4 regions of the Pectobacterium wasabiae CFBP 3304 genome follow, and region 3 is predicted to be linked to each of the others. Evidence: predicted binding sites of a transcription regulator. Region 3 holds the regulator's gene; each other region holds the start of a gene.
The links. The regulator PurR, encoded in region 3, represses purine synthesis genes. The targets are predictions, from matches to a motif close to CANGCAAACGTTTGCNTG.
Positions count from the first base shown of each region.

Region 1: purL (phosphoribosylformylglycinamidine synthase) is a predicted target of PurR. The motif match lies at 1,753-1,770, and genes of this name have one in related genera.
Region 2: serA (phosphoglycerate dehydrogenase) is a predicted target of PurR. The motif match lies at 835-852, and genes of this name have one in related genera.
Region 4: carA (glutamine-hydrolyzing carbamoyl-phosphate synthase small subunit) is a predicted target of PurR. The motif match lies at 4,789-4,806, and genes of this name have one in related genera.

Region 1 is NZ_CP015750.1:458,672-464,614, forward strand. Features, by position in the region: gene purL (phosphoribosylformylglycinamidine synthase) at 1-1,656, opposite strand, end outside; gene mltF (membrane-bound lytic murein transglycosylase MltF) at 1,855-3,381, shown strand; partial or broken gene tadA (tRNA adenosine(34) deaminase TadA) at 3,628-4,103, opposite strand; gene yfhb (phosphatidylglycerophosphatase C) at 4,484-5,122, opposite strand; partial or broken gene murQ (N-acetylmuramic acid 6-phosphate etherase) at 5,154-5,943, opposite strand, start outside.
Region 2 is NZ_CP015750.1:995,453-1,001,395, reverse strand. Features, by position in the region: gene rpiA (ribose-5-phosphate isomerase RpiA) at 1-632, shown strand, start outside; gene serA (phosphoglycerate dehydrogenase) at 934-2,166, shown strand; gene A7983_RS04435 (zinc-binding alcohol dehydrogenase family protein) at 2,220-3,221, opposite strand; gene A7983_RS04430 (methyl-accepting chemotaxis protein) at 3,716-5,419, shown strand; partial or broken gene ettA (energy-dependent translational throttle protein EttA) at 5,498-5,943, opposite strand, start outside.
Region 3 is NZ_CP015750.1:4,563,206-4,569,148, forward strand. Features, by position in the region: gene cydH (cytochrome bd-I oxidase subunit CydH) at 1-55, opposite strand, end outside; gene purR (HTH-type transcriptional repressor PurR) at 446-1,471, shown strand; gene cfa (cyclopropane fatty acyl phospholipid synthase) at 1,780-2,931, shown strand; gene A7983_RS20745 (riboflavin synthase) at 2,994-3,629, opposite strand; gene A7983_RS20750 (MATE family efflux transporter) at 3,878-5,251, shown strand; tRNA gene A7983_RS20755 (tRNA-Val) at 5,554-5,630, shown strand; gene A7983_RS20760 (L-lactate permease) at 5,916-5,943, shown strand, end outside.
Region 4 is NZ_CP015750.1:956,075-962,017, forward strand. Features, by position in the region: gene A7983_RS04270 (LysE family transporter) at 1-91, shown strand, start outside; gene carB (carbamoyl-phosphate synthase large subunit) at 179-3,403, opposite strand; gene carA (glutamine-hydrolyzing carbamoyl-phosphate synthase small subunit) at 3,418-4,566, opposite strand; gene dapB (4-hydroxy-tetrahydrodipicolinate reductase) at 5,012-5,833, opposite strand.

The DNA.
Region 1 (5,943 bases), 940 kb from region 3:
CAGAACGTAGCGCTCCTGCGATTCGTTACACCAGACTTCCAGCGGGCTCATGCCCGGCTCGTCGTTCAGAATATCGCGCAGTTCAAAGCGACCGCCGCGACCGCCATCACTCACCAACTCAGGCATTGCATTCGATAAACCGCCCGCGCCGACATCGTGAATGAACAGGATCGGGTTGGCTTCGCCCAATTGCCAGCAGCGGTCGATCACTTCCTGACAGCGACGCTCCATTTCTGGGTTATCACGCTGCACAGAAGCAAAATCCAGATCCGCATCAGATTGACCCGATGCCATGGAAGACGCCGCGCCACCGCCCAGACCGATATTCATGGACGGCCCGCCCAGAACAATCAGTTTAGCTCCGACGCTAATTTCGCCTTTTTTGACGTGATCGGCACGGATGTTACCAATACCGCCCGCCAACATGATCGGCTTATGGTAACCGCGCAGTTCTGCACCATTGTGGCTATCAACACGCTCTTCATAAGTACGGAAATAGCCAGTCAGTGCAGGACGGCCGAATTCGTTGTTAAATGCCGCACCGCCCAATGGGCCTTCGGTCATGATATCCAGTGCGCTGACAATGCGATCTGGCTTGCCGAACTCTTCTTCTTCCCACGATTGGATAAAGCCAGGAATACGCAGGTTCGATACGGAGAAACCAACCAAACCGGCTTTCGGCTTAGAGCCTCGACCCGTAGCGCCTTCATCACGGATTTCACCGCCAGATCCTGTTGCTGCGCCCGGCCACGGTGAAATCGCAGTTGGGTGGTTATGCGTTTCAACCTTCATCAGGATATGTGCGTCTTCCTGATGGTAAGCATATTGCCCGTTGGTGTCGGTATAGAAACGGCCGACGGAGGAGCCTTCCATTACGGAGGCGTTGTCTTTATAGGCGGAGAGAACGTGATCGGGTGTGTGTTCAAAGGTATTTTTGATCATTTTGAACAGTGATTTCGGCTGAGTTACGCCGTCGATCACCCAATCTGCGTTAAAAATCTTATGTCGGCAGTGCTCAGAATTCGCCTGCGCAAACATATACAGTTCGATATCGGTTGGGTTACGACCCAGATTGTTGAAGGCTTCCAGCAGATAATCAATTTCATCTTCCGCCAATGCCAACCCCAGACGGACGTTCGCCTCTTCCAACGCCTGACGCCCTTGCAGCAAAATTTCGATACGCTTGAAAGGTGCAGGTTGATGATGAGAGAACAGCGCTTCCGCCTGCTGCAGGTCGCTAAATACGCTTTCCATCATCCGGTCATGCAACAGTGCCCCCAGCTGCTGCCACTGCTCATCACTCAACGTTGGCGCATGAATATAGAAAGCCAGACCGCGCTCCAGACGCAGCACGTTGCTTAATCCACAGTTATGGGCGATGTCCGTCGCTTTGGAAGACCACGGTGAAATAGTGCCAGGACGCGGCGTGACCAGTAACAAACGACCTTGCGGCTCGTGCTCCGCGAGAGAAGGACCATACTTCAGCAAACGTGTCAGTTTGGCCTGTTCATCGTTGTTCAGCGGGGCGCTGACATCGGCGAAATGTACGTATTCAGCATAGATATCGCTGACTGGCAAAACGTGCTCTTTGCAGCGGACCAGCAATTTATTAATACGAAAAGCCGATAAAGCAGGTGAACCACGCAGTATTTCCATAATCTAAAGTTCTCTCGTCTTCGATGCACTGGCTGCAATACAGCCACTGGGCACAACAGGGGGGAAACGCGCACATTATAGAGAATCCTTCCCTCGGACGAAACCGTTTGCGTGGCGATAATTTCACTTCGCATCTGCCGAATGATTAATCGGTGACCAAATCAATAAAAGTTGCACACTGGCGGTTTGTTAAGCAAAATGCCCCCACTCTGGGAAATGACGTATAAAAAAACTGCCGTTACAGACAGCCTGGCCACCCGGCCACCGAGAGATAACTATTTGAAGCCTTTAAAATTAAATTATTTTTTCATCGGGATTATCACGTTACTACTGGCGTTAGCGCTATGGCCTAGCATTCCCTGGCGCAGCAGTCAGGATGTACAGCTCAGGCAGATCCTCTCACGCGGCGAGTTGCGTATCAGCACCGTTAACTCACCGCTGACCTATGCAATGAGCAACGGATCCCCGACAGGTCTGGATTATGAACTGGCAAAACGTTTCGCCGATTACCTCGGCGTCAAGCTGGTGGTTTCGTCGCGCAAGAACCTTGACGAACTGTTCGACGATCTGGACGGTAACGATGCCGACCTGCTGGCTGCCGGGCTGATTTACAATCACGAGCGTCTGGAGCGTTTCCGTGCTGGCCCAACCTACTACTCCATTTCGCAGCAAATGGTCTATCGCCTCGGTTCACCTCGTCCCAAAACGCTGGATAAGCTACAAGGCCGCCTCGTTGTCACATCGGGTTCCGCCCACGCAGCGACCCTGCGCGATTTAAAAGCAGAGAAATACCCACAGTTGAGTTGGGAATCCGCCTCCGATCAGAGCACGCAGGAATTATTGAAACAGGTTGCCGACGGCAAACTGGACTATGCGCTAGGTGATTCCGTTACCATCGGCCTGATGCAGCGTATTCATCCACAGCTCGCCGTTGCCTTTGATCTTAGCGACGAAGAGCCTGTCACCTGGTATATGCGCCGTTCGCACGATGATAGCCTGTCTGCTGCCTTGTTGGATTTTTTCAGCAAGATTGTCGAAGACGGTACGCTCGCGCGCCTAGAGGAAAAATATCTCGGTCACGTTGGCGAATTTGATTATGTCGATACCACCACGTTTCTGGGGGCGATTGATGAAACGCTGCCAGACCTGCGCCCGCTGTTCGAAAAGTACGCCACCCATATCGACTGGAAGTTGCTGGCCGCCATCTCCTATCAAGAGTCACACTGGAACCCATTGGCAACCTCCCCTACTGGCGTGCGTGGGCTGATGATGCTAACGCGTAACACCGCAGAAAGCCTGAACGTGACCGATCGCGTCGACCCAGAGCAGAGTATCCGCGGCGGCGCACAATATATGTCGTATATGATGCAGAAAATGCCAGACACCATTCCCGAAGATGAAAAAATCTGGTTTGCGCTGGCATCCTACAACATGGGATACGCCCATCTGCTTGATGCACGTAAATTGACCGAAAAACAAAAGGGTAATCCTGACAGTTGGGTAGACGTAAAAATGCGCCTGCCAATGTTGAGCCAGAAGCGCTATTACACCCAAACCACCTACGGCTACGCGCGCGGGCAAGAAGCCTATAACTACGTGGAAAACATTCGACGCTATATGGTGAGTCTGGAAGGTTATCTGATAGAAAAAGAAGCCAAGGCTCAGCAACAAACCCAGATTGCGCAAAGCTATCCGGCAGTTCCTCTCAACAAGGTGCCGGAATAAAAAATACTAGAATGGACCTATACCCTAAATAATTCGAGTTGCGTGACAAAACGTTAGCGTTTTGAGTAACGCTCTGCGTTGACCCTTTAGGGCAAGGCCCATTTATGGCCTTGTAACGCGGCAACTGAGCGACAAATTGGTTTCAAACCGATTTGAACGCCACTTGCGGCGGCCCTTCAGGGCGAGGCTCAGAACTGAGCCGAGTATTGCCAACGCACAAGCAGCTTGAAGTATGACGGGTATACGCTATTCCTGCGCAGCGTTTTTCTCTGCCACACGACGGGCTTTATGCTGCTCGCGACGCAGACGAAAGAACGTGCTGAGCGTTGCAGAACATTCGTCAGCCAACACACCAGATTCAATCACGATCTGATGATTCATGCCGGGGTGACGCAGAATGTCTAACAGCGATCCGGCCGCCCCCGTTTTCTCATCTGACGCGCCATAAACCAGACGGCCAATACGCCCATGTATCATCGCGCCCGCACACATGATGCACGGCTCCAACGTGACATACAGCGTGGTCTCCAGCAGGCGGTAGTTCTGCAACACAATCCCCCCTGCCGCAGTGCCATAATTTCAGCGTGCGCGGTAGGATCGTGATGCCCTATCGGACGGTTCCATCCTTCACCAATCGCTTCGTTATCCAGCACCAGCACCGCGCCAACCGGGACTTCGCCTTCATCTTGAGCACGCTGAGCCAGCGTCAACGCATAGCGCATCCAGTATTCATCATTACGCAGGCTAACCACGTTTCCTCACTTATACCCGTAATACTTCAAGCTGCATGTGCGTTGGCTGCATTCGCTCACCCGAATCACTTACCTGAGTAAGTGATTCGGGATGAAATGAGAGACATCCTGTCTCTCACCGAAGGCCAGCCGCTGGCTGGCCAAATTCGTTCCCGACAAATTTGTCCCTCTCTTGCCGCGTTATTCGGCCTTATGGCCTCACCCCTTCGGGGTCAGCGCAAACGCTGTTCAAAACGCTAACGTTTTGTCCTGAACTCGAATTATTTGGGGTATAGAACCTATATCAGTAGGCCCTTATTATTCACATTTTGGCGGCGCATTATACCTATATGGATGACGTATTGAAGGCGTTACTCTAGTTGTTGTAGGCTACCTTCAGGCGTCACCCGCCAGCGGTGTTCGCAAAAATAGAGCAATGGGTTGTCCTGCTTGCTATCGCTATAGCCGCTGTAGAGCTTGAGCGGGGCACCTAAACGCTGTTCCATCTGCGTTACTTTCTCATGCCCGAGACAGCGCAGCGTGAGTACCCAGCCGCCGTAGCGACGCGTAATCTGACTCCCCATCAGGCGAACGCCAGATAGAAAAGGCGAATCATGATAGACCTGTTCCACCAGCCGCTGTGGCGATCCGGTCACCAGCCAAACCTGAGCATCACTGTCTTCGAGATAGGTTTTCAGCCGCTGCTGAACCTGTGGAAACGGTATGACATCGCGACGAAACGCAGCAACGAACTGTTTTTCAAGCTGAACAAGCTCATCTTCGTCACGCCCAAACGTAATCGCCCACAGCAGCCAGCTCATTGGCCAGCGAGCCGCACGACCACGAATTAATAAGCCCAGTCCAATAACAGGTAAGAGCGGAATAACCAGAACGAGATTTAACGGCAACCGACAAAGCAAGAAACGCAGAAAGTTGCCAAACATGTCTTGCTGATGCAACGTGCCATCCAGATCAAAAAAAACAATGCGTTGCTCTCGCTTATCACTCAAAACCTCTCCCCCGACTTGCATCAAGATAGTCTTATCCGCTAATCAGCGCCTCACGCAGATAACCGTTGTGCTGCTTCAGGCGTTCACGCGCCGTCTCCACATCAATATTAGCCAGAAGCATCAGAATCGCAGGTTTAACGTCATTATCCGCCTGTACCAACGCCTGCCGTGCCTTATCCTGCTCTGCGCCCGTCGCTTCCACCACGATACGGCAAGCCCGATCCAGCAGCTTCACATTGGTCGCCTTCACATCAACCATCAAATTTTGGTACACCTTACCCAGCTTAACCATTACGCCGGTAGAAATCATATTCAGAACTAATTTTTGCGCTGTTCCTGATTTCAGCCGCGTCGAGCCCGTTAACGCCTCCGGGCCGACCACAGGAGATATCGCCACCTGCGCTTCCTGTGCGATTGGGGAGTCAGGGTTACAAGAGATTGCCGCTGTCCGGCTGCCAACGTGGCGCGCATAGCGCAATGCGCCAATCACATACGGCGTTCGGCCCGATGCCGCAAGGCCGATCACCATATCAGCAGCGGTTAAAGCCAACGCTTTCAAATCAGCCTCACCCAGTGCAGGATCGTCTTCCGCGCCTTCTACCGCCTTAAGTAACGCCCCCGGCCCGCCGGCAATCAGACCGATAACCAGCCCGTGTGGCACACCAAACGTCGGCGGACATTCCGATGCATCCAATACTCCTAAACGGCCGCTAGTGCCCGCTCCCAGATAGATCAGCCGCCCCCCGCCTGTAACGAGGCCGTAGCCAGATCGACAGCCTCGGCGATCGCGGGTAAAACCTGCGCGATGGCTTCAGGCACTT
Region 2 (5,943 bases), 1.5 Mb from region 3:
TGGGATGGGCGGCGCTCGATTATGTCCGTCCTGACACCATTGTGGGAGTAGGAACCGGATCGACGGCAGCACACTTTATTGATGCGCTGGGCTCGATAAAACATCAAATCAAAGGTGCGGTTTCCAGCTCAGATGCCTCAACGGAAAAGTTGAAAAGTCTGGGCATTCCCGTTTTTGACGCCAATGATGTGGATTCGCTCGATGTTTATGTGGATGGTGCGGATGAGATCAACGGGCACATGCAGATGATTAAAGGCGGTGGGGCGGCACTGACTCGTGAGAAAATCATTTCGGCCCTGTCGCGTCAGTTTATCTGCATCGTTGATGCATCAAAACAGGTTGATGTGCTGGGAAAATTTCCGTTGCCGGTTGAAGTCATTCCGATGGCGCGATCTTACGTGGCGCGTGAACTGGCCAAACTGGGCGGGCAGCCGATATACCGCCAGGGTGTGGTGACGGATAACGGCAATGTCATTCTGGATGTACACAACCTCAATATCATGGATGCGGTCGCGGTAGAAAACCACATTAATGGTATCGCAGGCGTCGTGACCGTTGGGTTGTTTGCTAATCGCGGAGCCGATGTCGCGTTAGTCGGTACTGCCGAAGGTGTAAAAACCGTCGTTAAATGAGTACATGATCGTTCTGACGTGATGAACATCCACGTTCCACGTCAGAAATTTTTTAGCTAAAAAAATCTATTTAGTTAACGGCTCATTTTTGGTACTTAATATCACATTTTCTTATTTTATTTATCGTCGATATGGCGATGCATCTCTTTGGCAATATTTTTTGCCATAAATCAGTCGCACTTCTCTGATGTGCGGCTTGGGCAACGCAATCGTTTGTATTGCTGACTGCGTAATTTTTGTTATGTTGGCAGAGGTTATTTAGCACTCTGTCACATTTGAAGTCTGAAAATAAGGTCGGGAAATGGCAAAGGTATCACTGGAAAAAGACAAGATTAAGTTTCTGTTAGTGGAAGGCGTGCACCAGAGCGCGCTGGATAACTTGCGTGCAGCCGGTTACACCAACATCGAGTTCCACAAAGGCGCGCTGGATCCTGAGGCGCTAAAAGCCTCCATTCGCGATGCGCATTTTGTCGGTATCCGCTCGCGTACCCATCTGACAGAAGAAATTTTTGCTGCGGCGGAAAAACTGATCGCGGTAGGGTGTTTCTGTATTGGGACTAACCAGGTTGAGCTGTCGGCCGCGACCAAGCGCGGTATTCCGGTATTTAATGCACCTTTTTCCAATACCCGCTCTGTGGCAGAAATGGTGATCGGCGAAATGCTGCTGATGCTGCGCGGTATTCCGGCAGCGAACGCGAAAGCGCACCGTGGTATTTGGCACAAACTGGCGGTGGGATCGTTTGAAGCTCGCGGCAAAAAACTTGGGATCATCGGCTACGGCCATATCGGTATGCAGTTGGGTATTTTGGCTGAAAGCCTGGGTATGCACGTTTACTTCTATGACATCGAAAGTAAATTACCGTTGGGCAATGCTCAACAGGTGCGCCATCTGTCCGACCTGCTGAATATGAGCGACGTGGTGAGCCTGCATGTGCCAGAGAATGAAAGTACGCATAATATGATGGGCGCGGAAGAGTTGGCGCTGATGAAACCGGGCTCGCTGCTGATTAACGCCGCTCGCGGTACGGTGGTTGATATTCCTGCACTGTGTGAAGTGCTGAGCAGCAAGCATTTGTCCGGTGCGGCGATTGACGTATTCCCACAGGAGCCGGCAACTAATAGCGATCCATTCCTGTCGCCGTTGTGCGAGTTTGACAACGTGCTGCTGACGCCGCATATCGGTGGTTCCACGCAGGAAGCGCAGGAAAATATCGGTGATGAAGTTGCCGGGAAACTGGCGAAATATTCAGACAACGGCTCTACGCTGTCTGCGGTGAATTTCCCTGAAGTGTCGTTGCCGGTTCACGGTGCTCGCGCCAGCCGCCTGTTGCACATTCATGAAAACCGTCCTGGTGTGATTACCAAAATTAACCAGATCTTTGCTGAGCAGGGTATTAACATTGCCGCGCAGTATCTGCAAACGACGCCTGAAATTGGCTATGTGGTGATCGACGTTGAAACTGACGGTGCGCAAACGGCACTGCAACTGATGAAAGCGATCCCTGGCACCATTCGTGCCCGTCTGCTGTTCTAATACGTTTTAATCAGTGAATAAACAACCAGCCCCAAAGGGGGCTGGTTGCGTTATTAAAGCGCGATAACGATCTTGCCGCGCATATGCCCTTCTAATACTTTATCGTGAGCCTGTTTCAGCGTGTCTATCGTTAACCCTTGCAGCGCTTCGCTGGCGGTTCCCTGAAGCTTTCCTGCATCAACCAACTGTGCGACTTCGTGCAGAATTTTTCCCTGTTCCGCGATATCCGGTGTGGTAAACATGCTGCGGGTAAACATAAGTTCCCAATGCAGCGCTGCGCTTTTGAGTTTTAGCTGCGTTTGGTCGAGCGGGTTTTTGTTTTCCACGATGGTACAGATGTGACCCATTGGCGCGATCAGCTTGCTGATGGCATCCCAGTGGCCGTCGGTATCGTTCAGGCAGAAAATATAATCGACCTGTTTGATCCCCTCTTTTTCTAGCTCACCCACCAGATTCCGATAATCCACGACCTTGTGTGCACCGCGTTGGCGGCACCACTCTGCCGAATCGGGCTGTGACGCGGTGGCGATGATGTTCACCGAACTGCGTAGCGCTGCCAGAGAAATCGCGAGAGAGCCGACGCCGCCCGCACCACCGATAATCAGCAGCGTTTTTTTGCTATCGGCCTGCTGTATTTTCAGATGCTCAAACAACCCTTCCCACGCGGTCAACGCGGTGAGAGGCAGTGCGGCAGCGGCTGTCCAGTCCAGAGACACTGGCTTACGCGCCACGATACGTGAATCAATCAACTGATGGGTGGTGTTGCTGCCGGGGCGTGTGATGTCGCCGGCGTACCAGACTTCATCACCGACCTGAAAGTGACTAACGGCGCTGCCTACTTTTAGCACGATGCCGCTGGCGTCCCAGCCGAGAATTCTGGGCTGTTGTAATCCATTCTGACGCAATCCGGCATGAACTTTGGTATCAACCGGGTTGACGGAAATGGCTTTTACGCCGATCAGCAGATCGTACTCACCGGGCTCCGGGATGGCCGGTGTGATGGCGATGAAGTTTTCTGGCTGTTGTGGATCAACGGCTATCGCATGAGCGGTCATGGTATGTTCCTTACTGTTTTCAGAATGCGGTTTTTTGCATAAGACATCGTTCTTATGAATAGAACAAAGTGTAGAACAGTGAGATAGGCAAAATCCATGACTCTTCACTTACTGGGCGTCCGCTTGAGCCAGTTCTCTGATATTTGCTGAATTAACCAGCACGGGCGTGTTTTATCGACGTCGTTTGGCCGCATTACGCGTTGGATGATTACTCAATAGTTTTGAAAAAGTCGCCGTGATAGGCAGAGAAAAAGGTTTTTGTTTCATTTTTATTGCTTTGTTTCATTTTTTATTGAAACGTGATTTCTATCAGATTATTTTAGGTACGCTTTAGCGTGGAAGTGCCGATAACACAATGTGGTTTCTTTTGACTTTTTTATGAAAGGTATTTGTTTTCTGCGTGGCGTGGTTGTCACGGTAATATCCGAGCTCTGTCGCAGCCATGATGGCAGAGATAATGTAGACCAGTGATGGTGAAAATGACAATGCAATCTATGTCTGTTCAAAAAGAGAAGTTGAGTTACATCAACAATATACGCCTCGTCTCGCTATTTATTACTCTTTTTTCAATTATCCTGATTCTTTTTGCGCTTTCTATTGGTACTGCGAGTTATTTCTTAAAGCAGAGTAATGATTCACTGGATAAAGCGAATGAGCTGTCTGATATTCGAGCTGGCATCAGTAGCAGCCTCGATCAGCTACGCGTTGCCAGGCTGTTACTTATTCAGGCAGGGGCAGCAAATCGCATTAGCGATCACGAGGTATTTAAAGCTGCTTCAGATCAGGCTGCTGGTCGAGTCAGAGCCTCACAGAAACGTCTTGATGAATATCTTGCGCGTCCAGACAGGCTGGAGAGTGAAAAGGCCCTGGATGAGGATATTCTCAAGGCTTACGCCAACTACCGTGATAACGCGATTGTGGTGATGCAGAAAGCCACGAATGATGGTGAATTCGAAGATCTGGTGTCGTTGGAAAGCACGGTGGCACGCTCATTAGATGAAGCGTTTAGCGTTCCGGTGCGTAAGAAAGTGACTGAGCTTACAAAAGCCGCGCAAGACATCAATGATCGAGCGGCGGAGAACGCGAAACTGGGTAACTGGATGATGGCGGGCTCGTTTGCCTTAGCCATTATTATGGCGATCATGGCGTACATCATGGTGCGCAATGTGATCCTTGCGCCTATCAACAGGCTGGTTGAACGTATCCAGAAAATTGCAGCGGGAGATCTGACGCTGCCACCGATGGCGATGGGACGCAATGAAATCGGCATCCTGGGGACGAATATCCAGAATATGCAGGCGGAACTGACCGATACGGTTACTATCGTGCGTGAAGGTGCGGATTCAATCTATCAAGGATCGTCAGAAATTACCGCAGGTAACGTCGATCTCTCTTCGCGTACCGAGCAACAGGCAGCCGCGCTGGAGGAAACCGCTGCGAGCATGGAACAGTTGACCGCAACGGTGAAACAAAACTCTGACAATGCTCACCATGCTAGCCAACTGGCGAAGAACGCATCTGAAAAAGCAGGGAAAGGCGGGCAGATTGTGCAAGGCGTGGTGGACACCATGCAGGATATTTCCACTAGCTCAAAACGCATTTCCGAGATTACTTCTGTTATTAACAGCATTGCCTTCCAGACCAATATTCTGGCATTGAACGCCGCAGTAGAAGCGGCGCGTGCGGGTGAACAAGGGCGTGGTTTTGCCGTGGTAGCGGGTGAAGTTCGCAATCTGGCGCAGCGCAGTGCACAGGCGGCGAAGGAGATCGAAACGCTGATTGGCGAATCTGGCAGGCTGGTAGATACCGGCTCTGGGCTGGTGGCGCAGGCAGGCACAACGATGGGCGAGATTGTCCGTGCGGTTGTCAGTGTGACTGACATCATGGGGGAAATTGCCTCCGCTTCTGATGAGCAGAGCCGCGGTATCGGGCAGGTGAGTCAGGCCGTGTCCGAAATGGACAGTGCGACGCAGCAGAATGCGGCGCTGGTGCAAGAAGCCTCGGCTGCAGCCGTTTCACTTGAAGAGCAGGCAGCGCGTTTGACACAGGCTGTCGCGGTATTCAAGCTAGCTGGCGTGGCTCAGCAACAGAGAACGTCATTGCCGAAAGCGGCTTCGCAACCGCGTTTAGCCCCAGCAATGGCTATCGCTAGTTCCAGCAGTAAAGGTAACAGTAATCAAAACTGGGAAACGTTCTGATTCCCAATAGATGAAGTATGACCGGAAAGAAAAATGGCCCGCGTTGCGGGCCATTTGTTTATGACGTCTAGTGGCGGCTTATTTAGTAATTTTCTTGTATTTGATACGGTGAGGCACCAGTGCCTCTGCGCCCAAGGTACGTTTCTTATACTCTTCGTATTCGGTAAAGTTACCTTCGAAGAATTCGACTTTACCTTCATCCTGATAATCCAGAATGTGCGTGGCGATACGGTCGAGGAACCAACGGTCATGCGAGATCACCATGGCACAGCCAGGGAATTCCAGCAGGGCGTTTTCCAGCGCGCGTAGGGTTTCAATATCCAGATCGTTGGTAGGTTCATCGAGCAGCAGTACGTTGCCGCCTACCTGCAACAGCTTCGCCAGATGCAGACGACCACGCTCACCGCCGGATAGCTCACCAACGCGTTTGCCCTGATCAACCCCTTTGAAGTTGAAACGGCCAACATAGGCACGGCTCGGCATTTCTGTATTGCCGACACGCATGATGTCTTGCCCGCCGGAGA
Region 3 (5,943 bases):
TCACGGCCAACGAGCCAACGGTTGTCAGCAGAGACATCTTCAGATTTGTATCCATAAACCACTCCTTATTAGCGAACAAGTTTCATCTGAAACTTCCTCTGAAAAAAAGACACCACCATTTGCAGCAGAACCCACAGGGCAGTTAAAGCCACAAATAATAGGGTTATTACGATTCTTTCATAATTCTAGCGAAAAATCTCCGACGAATGCATCACTAATAGTATAAATTAGCCCTTTCACTTTCATGATAAATCGGACACAATCCGCTGTTTATGAAAGCGCTGCGTATCAGTCGAAAAACGTCAAGCCAGATCCCTTCGGTATAACATTCGGCACTCTCCTTCTGAAATCCTGTTTTTTAGCTTAGAAGAAGAACTTTAAACGTAGGCAAACGATTAACAATATACTTACGTCTGTAACAGGTAAGTTCAGGAGTCATTTTTAGATGGCAACGATTAAAGATGTGGCAAAACGTGCTGGCGTTTCCACCACAACCGTATCGCACGTGATTAATAAAACACGTTTCGTCGCCGAAGAGACTAAGGCAGCCGTCAGGGCAGCAATCAAGGAATTGCACTACTCGCCCAGCGCCGTCGCCCGCAGCCTCAAAGTTAATCACACTAAATCTATCGGCTTGCTGGCCACATCCAGCGAAGCACCCTATTTCGCTGAGATCATTGAAGCAGTCGAAAACAGTTGTTATGCCAAAGGCTACACGCTGGTGCTGTGTAATTCTCATAACGACATCGGCAAACAGCGCGCTTATCTCTCGATGCTGGCGCAAAAACGCGTCGACGGCCTGCTGGTCATGTGTGCCGAATACCCGCCAGAACTCTTGGGCATGTTGGAAGATTATCGCAGCATTCCCATGGTCGTCATGGACTGGGGACAAATGCACAGCGATTTCACCGATACCATCATCGATAACGCCTTTGAAGGCGGCTATATGGCGGGTCGCTATCTGATTGAACGCGGCCATCGGGATATCGGTGCCATCCCAGGAATACAAGAGCGCAACACGGGCAACGGACGCTACCTTGGCTTTTTAAAAGCGTTGAAGGAAGCCGACATCGCCGTGCGCGATGAATGGGTCGTGCGAGGCGATTTTGAACCGGAATCCGGTTATAAAGCCATGCATCAGATTCTCGCGCAAAAACAGCGGCCCACCGCCGTATTCTGTGGTGGCGACATCATGGCGATGGGTGCCATTTGTGCGGCAGACGAATTGGGGTTACGTGTACCACAGGATATTTCGGTGATCGGTTATGACAATGTGCGTCACGCACGGTTCTTTACACCGGCACTAACCACCATCCATCAGCCGAAAGAGCGTCTGGGCCAATCCGCCTTCTCTATGTTGCTGGATCGTATTACCAGCAAGCGCGAAGATGCACACGTCATTGAAGTGCATCCGACGCTGATTGAGCGCCGCTCGGTTGCCGACGGCCCGTTCCGCGATTATCGCCGCTAACCTCGACAATTCAACACACACGATTTTCTTATACCTATCCGCTTTCCCTCTCTGCTTCAGCCAATTCTCTTGTATATTGGCTGAAGCGACTCTAAACTGAACTTTGCGTTTCAGTTTCACTGATAAAACCCAAAATAGTGATGGCCGCACTTCGGTAAACAGGTACGCATTTTTTGCCAATGGGCACCCCGTTTACGCGCAAATTTCTTCTTCATTTTTCTCTGGTGACAGCCGATACATCGGCTGCGGTAAGTGCTGTCCAGGTATGTTTTTCCATACTTTCACACGTGAAAAATTTAGGAGACATCATGGGTACACCTTATGCAAAAGAACAGCGTAGCCATACCTCGCCCTGGTTCAAAATCATGCAGGAAAGGCTAACCGCTGCGGATATCACCATTAACGGCTCTCGTCCTTTTGACATCCACGTGATCAATACCAGTTTTTTTAAACGCGTCTTGCAGGAAGGTTCATTGGGGTTAGGTGAAAGCTATATGGACGGATGGTGGGAGTGTGAACGGTTGGATATGTTTTTCCATCGTGTCCTGCGCGCAGGACTAGAAAATACATTACCTCGCCGCTTGCACGATCTTACGCGAGTCGCCATTTCCCGCATCACCAATTTGCAGTCCCGCAGACGTGCCCGAGTGGTCGGCGAGCTGCATTACGATTTGGGTAATGACCTTTTTGCCCTGATGTTGGATCCTTACATGCAATATTCCTGCGCTTACTGGAAACAAGCGCAAACGCTGGAACAGGCGCAGGAAGACAAACTCACCCTGCTTTGTGAAAAACTCCAGCTAAAATCAGGGATGACGCTGCTGGATATCGGTTGCGGTTGGGGTGGACTTGCCGAATTTGCGGCGCGCCGCTACGGTGTTTCCGTTTACGGCATCACCATTTCCAAAGAACAACAGATGCTGGCGCAGCAGCGCTGTCAAAATTTGGACGTCCTCATCAGGCGACAAGATTACCGCGATCTCGATCGGCAATTTGACCGAATAGTATCGGTAGGCATGTTTGAGCACGTCGGGCCACGCAACTATGATAACTACTTTCGTATTGTACGCCGCAGCCTAAAGCCAAATGGGCTGTTCCTGCTGCATACCATCGGCGCTAACTCAACCGGTTCACGCCTCGACCCTTGGATTCATAAATATATCTTCCCCAACGGCTGCATTCCATCCATTCAGCATATTGCGCAGGCGAGTGAACCTTACATGGTGATGGAGGACTGGCACAACTTCGGTGCCGATTACGATCGTACCTTAATGGCGTGGCATACGCGCTTTCAGCAAGGATGGCCCCAGCTTTCCACACGCTATACTGCCCGCTTCCGTCGGATGTTCAGCTACTATCTGAACGCATGTGCCGGAGCATTCAGAGCAAGAGATCTTCAGCTCTGGCAGATTGTCTTCAGCATTAATGGCATTGACGGCGGATTATGCGTTTTGCGTTGAGAGGAAGAAGAGGAACCGGATGAGCGTATCCATCCGGTTTAACAAAATAGGCGACACAAAACTTAGTCTTCGCTACCGAGTTCGCTCGCCTGCTTGCTGGCGAGTACGCGCTCGACGGTATCCACCACGGCCTGCGTTTGCGGGTCGATTTCAATATTAATGCGATGCCCCAAACGCTTCTGCCCTAGCGTTGTGCGATTCAACGTTTCTGGAATTAAATGCACGCAGAAACGTCCGCGAGTCACCTCGCCCACCGTCAGGCTGATGCCATCAATCCCGACGAAACCTTTGTGCAGCACGTATTTCATCAGCGCTTCATCTGCCAGGCGGAACCAAATCTGGTGGTTGTTCTCTGAAACCTGAATCTTAACCACTTCCGCCGTACACATAATGTGGCCCGACATCACATGTCCACCGATCTCATCACCGAATTTCGCCGCTCGCTCAATATTCACGACATCGCCTTCATGAATATCACCCAGATTCGTTAGCCGCAGCGTTTCTTTCATCAGATCAAAACTGACACGATCGCCGTCAATAGCCGTCACCGTCAGGCAGCAGCCGTTGTGCGCCACCGATGCACCGAGCGAGAGCCCTGGCAGCAGGTCGGGGGAGAGTTGAACAACGTGAGTACGAAAATTGGATTTTTCTTCAATTGACACCACAGGTGCGGTGCCCTGAACAATACCGGTAAACATGCGGTTTGCCTCTTAAAAACAAAGAAATGACGCTGTGCAGTGTGCCCGATATTTTACGGAAAACCAAACCGGAATGCCGAGCGTCAAACGCTCTCGAAACGGCAGCGTAACAAAAAGAATATATTCTCTTTCATGCTGGTTTACTTTTATTAAGTCGTTACAATAACGCTCTCATTTTATTCTTGACGTTTTTCATATCCAGATTATTCATCCCGCTAGCAAAATTAAGTCATTCAAGGAAGGTATCCGTGCAACAGTATCTGACAGAAGCGCGTAAATTATCGGCGCTTGCTGTTCCTGTCATTATTGCGCAAGTGTCCCAAACATCAATGGGTGTGGTTGACACCATCATGGCAGGCGCTTATAGCGCCACCGATATGGCCGCCGTCGCAGTGGGGACGTCTATCTGGCTACCCGCCATTCTTTTCGGCCACGGTTTGCTATTGGCGCTAACGCCCGTTGTCGCCCAGCTCAACGGTTCCGGCCGTCGCGATCGCATCTCTCATCAGGTGCGGCAATCGTTTTTCCTGGCCGCCATCATTTCTCTGCTGACCATGCTGGTGCTGTATCAGGGTGAATATGCCATCAATCTGATGAGCGCCGACTCACCGGAACTGGCAGCAAAAGCCATCGGTTATCTGCATGCGTTGCTGTGGGGCGTACCCGGTTATCTGTTCTACCAAGTGCTGCGCTGCCAGTGTGAAGGGCTGTCCAAAACCTATCCCGGCATGATGATTGGGTTCATTGGGCTGTTAATCAACATCCCGATTAACTATATCTTTATCCACGGTAAATTTGGCATGCCCGAACTGGGCGGCGTCGGCTGTGGCGTGGCTACCGCGTCGGTTTACTGGATCATGATGCTGTTGATGATGCTCTATACCCGACGTGCTCCCTGGCTACGCGATATCCGCCTTCATCGCCCGGCATTCCGGCCGGATGTTGCCGTACTCAAACGACTGTTTGGCCTCGGCTTACCTATCGCGCTGGCACTACTTTTTGAAGTTACGCTGTTTGCGGTGGTAGCGCTGTTGGTTTTACCGCTGGGTGTCGTCGATGTGGCAGGCCACCAGATTGCCCTAAACTTCAGCTCTCTGATGTTCGTCCTCCCGCTCTCGGTTGGCGTTGCCACGACCATTCGCGTCGGGCATCGTTTAGGGGAGGGATCGGTTGAAAACGCCCGCATTGCCGCACACACTGGCATCATGGCGGGAGTCGCGTTAGCCAGTTGCACGGCAATTTTCACTACGCTACTGCGTGAACCTATCGCCCTGCTCTACAATCAAGATCCTCTGGTGGTCGCGATGGCTTCGCAGCTCATGCTTTTAGCCGCTGTTTATCAAATATCCGATGCGGTTCAGGCAATCGGCAGTGGCGTACTGCGCGGTTATAAAGACACCCGCGCGATTTTCTATATTACGTTCACTGCGTATTGGGTATTAGGGTTACCAAGCGGCTATCTGCTGGCGTTGACAGACGTCATCGTGCCGCGCATGGGACCTGCGGGTTTCTGGTGTGGTTTCATCATTGGCCTAACGGCAGCAGCAGTGATGATGGTGACGCGGATTCGTTTTCTTCAGCGCCAGCCCGCCGCGCGAATTTTAGCGCGGGCCGCCCGCTAGATAACGTTTCATCCTGTCTTCTACCCTAAATAATTCAAGTTGCGTGACAAAACGCTGGCGTTTTGAACAACGCCAAAGCGTTGGCTCTTTAGGGCGAGGCCCACGACGGGCCGAGTATTTAAGGGCAGCCAACGCACAAGCAGCTTGAAGCATGACGGGTATCGTCGAAAAAAACGGCGGAACGAATACAAGCTCAGCAATCGCACCGGCAAGTGCACAAAATTGCATTTTTCTTCTTGCCAGTTTTCCCCTTGCTCGCTACTATTCGCCCCGCTGTCAGACAGGCAGTTCGGTATCTAAATGCGTTCATAGCTCAGTTGGTTAGAGCACCACCTTGACATGGTGGGGGTCGTTGGTTCGAGTCCAATTGAACGCACCATTTTTTGCTTTTCCCTCTTTTACTCCTTACTTATTCCCCATTCTTTGATGCAACAAACACCGTCATTCACAACAATCTGTTAGTTCATATCTTTTACTGCGCCCAGTTAAGTAACTAAATTAACCATTAAGTAACTATTTTCACACCCATTATGCACTTTTTTGTTTCATCTGACCCGATTCAGCTAAAACTATTTAATAACCGCTCATTATATAAGTGTATATAGCACCACGTTGGTATTCCTTGTTTTTTTACTTCTTAAAATCAGGATGTCAGGACACCGCTATGTACGATTATTTATATTTTTTCCTGG
Region 4 (5,943 bases), 1.4 Mb from region 3:
ACGCCGCGGGTTGGCTAAAGTGCAGAAACTGGTAGATAAGCTACTGGGCACGGTGTTGATCGCGCTGGGCATCAAAGTGGCGTTGGGTTAACACTCAAAACGCGCCCCATGAAAAAAGCCAGCGCTGTTACCAACGCTGGCTTTTATTATCAGCTTACAACCTATCGAGATAGGGCTATCAGCCTTTAATCATCGCATGCATTTCCTGCACGGAAGTCACCTTCTCCGTCGGATCTGCCGTCAACGACATCGCGGTAGCGAAACCACCGTTCAGCGTGGTGTCGTAATGCACCTTGTATTGCAGCGCACTGCGGCGAATCAACTTGGAATCCTCAATCGCCTGACGCCCTGCGGTGGTGTTAACGATATAGGTGTACTCGCCGTTCTTGATACGGTCCTGAATGTGCGGACGACCTTCATGCACTTTGTTCACCAGACGCGGATTAATACCAGCCTCACCCAGTTCAATCGCCGTGCCGTGCGTCGCATCCAGCTCAAAACCGTGCTTCAACAACTTGGCCGCCAGATCCACCACCCGAGCTTTATCACCTTCACGTACCGACAGCAGTGCACGTCCGGTTTTCTTCATGTGTGAGCTGCTGCCCAGCATCGCCTTGGCAAACGCTTCAGCAAACGTGCGGCCAACGCCCATCACTTCACCGGTCGAACGCATTTCTGGCCCCAGAATCGGGTCAACGCCAGGGAATTTGTTGAACGGCAGCACCACTTCTTTCACCGAGTAGTAAGGCGGGATGATTTCTTTGGTGACGCCCTGCTCAGCCAGCGTTTTGCCTGCCATCACGCGTGCCGCGACTTTGGCCAACGGAACGCCCGTCGCTTTCGAGACAAACGGTACGGTGCGCGCTGCACGTGGGTTCACTTCAATCAGATAAACTTCGTTGTTCTTCACCGCGAACTGCACGTTCATCAGGCCGCGAACGCAAAGTTCAAATGCCAGTTTCTCAACCTGCTGACGCATCACGTCCTGAATTTCTTTGCTCAGCGTGTAAGCCGGCAGTGAACAAGCCGAGTCGCCGGAGTGAACCCCAGCCTGCTCGATGTGTTCCATAATGCCGCCAATCAGTACACGTTCACCGTCGCAAATGGCATCGACGTCAACTTCGATAGCATCGTCAAGGAAGCGGTCTAACAGAACTGGCGCATCGTTGGATACGCTAACCGCGTTTTGGAAGTAGCGGCGCAGGTCGATTTCGTCATACACGATTTCCATCGCACGACCGCCCAGTACATAAGAAGGACGGACAACCAGCGGGTAGCCGATGCCACGCGCTTTTTCTACCGCCTGCTCAATCGTCGCTACCGTGGCGTTAGCAGGTTGCTTCAGCCCCAGACGATTAACGGCCTGTTGGAAACGCTCGCGGTCTTCTGCACGGTCAATCGCGTCCGGGCTGGTGCCAATAACCGGCACACCGGCAGCTTCCAGCGCACGCGCCAGTTTCAGCGGCGTCTGACCACCGTACTGCACGATAACGCCTTTCGGCTTCTCGATACGGACAATTTCCAGCACGTCTTCAAACGTTACTGGCTCGAAGTACAACCGATCAGACGTATCGTAGTCTGTTGAAACCGTTTCAGGGTTGCAGTTGACCATGATGGTTTCATAACCATCTTCACGCAGCGCCAGCGAAGCGTGGACACAGCAGTAGTCAAACTCAATCCCCTGACCAATACGGTTCGGCCCGCCGCCTAGCACCATGATTTTGTCACGATCCTGAGTCGGGTTGGCTTCACACTCTTCTTCATACGTGGAGTACATATACGCCGTATCGGTAGAGAATTCAGCCGCACAGGTATCGACACGCTTATAGACCGGATGCAGGTCGAATTTATCGCGCAGCTTGCGAATTTCGCTTTCCGCCACGCCAGCCAGTTTCGCCAGGCGCGCATCGGCAAAGCCTTTACGCTTCAGCGTGCGCAGGAAATCGGCATCCAGTGCAGTTACGCCTTTCTCTGCAACCTGCTCTTCCAGACGCACCAGCTCTTCAATCTGCACCAGGAACCAGCGATCGACGTTGGTCAAGTTAAACACGCCATCGACGGACATCCCCGCACGGAAAGCATCCGCGATGTACCAGATACGCTCGGCACCGGCATCTTTCAGCTCGCGGCGGATCTTGGTCAACGCTTCAGGATCGTCCAAATCAACTTTCGGATCGAAGCCCGTTGCGCCCACTTCCAGACCACGCAGTGCTTTTTGCAAAGACTCTTGCTGTGTGCGACCAATCGCCATCACTTCACCGACAGATTTCATCTGTGTGGTCAGACGGTCATTGGCACCGGCGAATTTTTCAAAGTTGAAACGTGGGATCTTAGTAACAACGTAGTCGATAGCGGGTTCGAAGGACGCTGGTGTACGGCCACCTGTGATGTCATTCATCAACTCATCGAGCGTATAGCCGACAGCCAGTTTGGCCGCAATTTTCGCAATCGGGAAACCCGTCGCTTTAGACGCCAGCGCAGAAGAACGTGATACGCGTGGGTTCATTTCGATAACGATCAGGCGACCGGTTTTCGGGTTTACCGAGAACTGAACGTTGGAGCCACCCGTTTCTACACCGATTTCACGCAGTACCGCCATCGAGGCGTTACGCATGATTTGATATTCTTTATCCGTCAGCGTTTGCGCTGGCGCAACGGTGATGGAGTCACCGGTGTGGATACCCATCGCATCGAAGTTTTCGATTGAGCAGACAATGATGCAGTTGTCGTTCTTATCACGCACCACTTCCATCTCATACTCTTTCCAACCGATCAGTGATTCATCGATCAGCAGCTCTTTGGTTGGCGAAAGATCCAGCCCACGTTCACAGATCTCTTCGAACTCTTCACGGTTGTAAGCGATACCGCCACCGGTGCCGCCCATCGTAAAGGAAGGACGGATAATGCACGGGAAGCCGACGTCAGCCGCAACAGCCAGCGCTTCTTCCATATTGTGTGCAATACCGGAACGTGCGGTATCTAAGCCAATTTTCTTCATTGCGACGTCAAAGCGGCGACGATCTTCTGCTTTATCAATCGCATCTGCCGTTGCACCAATCATGGTGACGCCGAATTCTGCCAGCACACCTTTGCGTTCCAGCTCCAGCGCACAGTTCAGTGCGGTCTGGCCGCCCATCGTCGGCAGCACCGCATCTGGACGCTCTTTTTCAATAATCTTACGCACCACTTCCCAGTGAATTGGCTCGATGTAGGTCGCATCGGCCATCTCCGGGTCAGTCATGATGGTTGCTGGGTTGGAGTTCACCAGAATAACGCGGTAACCCTCTTCACGCAGCGCTTTACATGCCTGTGCGCCCGAGTAGTCAAACTCACACGCCTGGCCGATGACAATCGGGCCTGCGCCCAGAATCAGGATGCTTTTAATATCTGTACGTTTTGGCATTTTCTCGCTCCTGATTATTTAGCTGAAGAACGGTAAGTCTGAATCAAGTCAATAAAGTGGTCGAACAGCGGCGCGGCATCATGCGGGCCAGGGCTAGCTTCTGGGTGCCCCTGGAAGCTGAACGCTGGCTTATCCGTGCGGTGAATCCCTTGAACCGTATGGTCAAACAAGGATTTATGCGTGACGCGCAGCGTGTCAGGCAGGTTATCTTCATCAACCGCAAAACCGTGGTTCTGCGCGGTGATCATCACACAGTTGTTATCCAGATCTTTGACTGGGTGGTTACCACCGTGGTGACCCAGCTTCATTTTGATGGTCTTGGTACCGCTCGCCAGTGCCAGCAGTTGGTGACCCAGACAGATACCGAATACCGGAATATCCGTTTCCAGGAAGGTTTTGATCGCGCGAATCGCGTAGTCACACGGTTCCGGGTCGCCCGGGCCGTTAGAGAGGAAAATTCCGTCTGGATTAAGCTTCAGTACGTCCTCAGCAGGTGTCTGCGCCGGAACAACCGTCAGGCGACAGCCGCGATCCACCAGCATACGCAGAATGTTACGTTTCACACCGTAGTCATAAGCCACCACGTGGTAAGGCAGCTCGCTTTCGTTTTTCGCCGCAGGCAATTCGCCTTCCAGCGTCCAGCTTCCCTGTAACCAGCTATAGCTTTCTGCCGTCGTCACTTCTTTTGCCAGATCCATCCCCTTCAGACCAGGGAAGGCTTTCGCTTTCTCCAGCGCGACAGCCGCATCCGGCGCATCGCCAGCGATGATGCAGCCGTTCTGTGCGCCTTTTTCACGCAGCAGACGGGTCAGTTTACGGGTATCGATGTCGGCGATGGCGACGATGTTGTTGCGCTTGAGGTATTCAGACAGGCTTTCTTCACTACGGTAGTTGCTGGCAATCAGAGGTAAATCGCGGATAACCAGACCTTGAGCCTGTACAGAGGGGGATTCTTCATCGTTGGCATTAGCGCCAACATTACCGATATGGGGATAAGTGAGAGTGACAATCTGGCGGGAATAGGAAGGATCAGTAAGGATTTCTTGATAACCGGTCATCGACGTATTGAAGACCACTTCCCCCACTGCCGATCCTTCTGCCCCAATGGCCCGACCGTGGAATTGGGTTCCGTCTTCCAGAACCAATAGCGCTGACTTAATCAAAACACCCTCCAAGGAATAAACAATCACGTTATTTGCATATTAATTCAGATTCGAGCCACTAAATCAATGCAAAAACTACCTGTAAGGCCAATTTTTGGCAAATTGGGCGCATTTTAATGATGGTCTTCCCAATTGTCTACCCAAACCGCTTTTTTTCTCTTATTTTTATGCTTTCCGAAATAAATAATCGCCCACTGACGTAAAAAGCGATATCAACTCAGACAAGTAAACGGTTGCGAAGCAATTTTGTTAAAACAAGGGTGACAAATAACCAATAAAGGACATTTAGGAAGTAAGGAAGGTAAACCATCACGAAAAAAGAGAATAAAACACAAATAAAAACCAGTAATAACACTAAAAGCAAATCAACAAAACAAAAACAAAGGTGAACATAAAAAAGCCCACCTTTTTCATATAGATATATTTTCTTTATAGAAAAAAAATACTACAAATCATCTAAAGAAAGCACATCTCTCATATCAAAAAGACCACCTTCCTTCGAATTAATCCAGATAGCTGCTCTTACTGCACCATTAGCAAACGTCATACGGCTGGAAGCCTTGTGGGTAATCTCAACCCGCTCGCCAATATCAGCAAACATCGCCGTATGTTCACCGACAATATCGCCAGCCCGCACGGTAGCAAAGCCAATGCTTTTTGGATCGCGCTCACCGGTATGGCCTTCACGCGCGTACACCGCACAAGACTTCAGATCGCGTCCCAGCGCGTCGGCAATCGCTTCGCCCATCGCCAGCGCAGTACCAGATGGCGCATCCACTTTGTGGCGGTGATGTGCTTCAATGATTTCGATATCAGTATAGTCGCCCATGACCTTAGCGGCTTTTTCCAGCAGTTTCAGCATAACATTGACGCCAACGCTGAAGTTCGCTGCAAACACAATCCCGATATCCTGCGCAGCCTGCTTAATCGCCGCTTTGCCGGCATCATCAAAGCCGGTTGTCCCAATAATCATGCCTTTACGGTGCTGACGGCAAAATGCCAGATGCGCGAGCGTGCCTTCCGGGCGAGTAAAGTCGATCAAAATGTCGAAATCATTCTGCACGGCATCCAGATTTTCATTCACGGTGATACCGTTTTTACCCAGCCCCGCCAACTCACCGGCATCGCTTCCTATCAGGGACGAGCCAGAACGTTCGAGTGCCGCCCCCAGTATCACACCGTCCATTTGCTCAACAGCCTGAATCAACTGACGCCCCATACGGCCGCCCGCACCGACCACCGCAATACGGATGGATGAATCTTTCATAATGTCTCTCTCTTTTTGATCCTGACGACATAAAAATAACATCAGGTTAACGGGCGCTGCGCACTATCGCCAGTGGATTTACCGCCAGATTAGAAAATACTGTTTGAAGC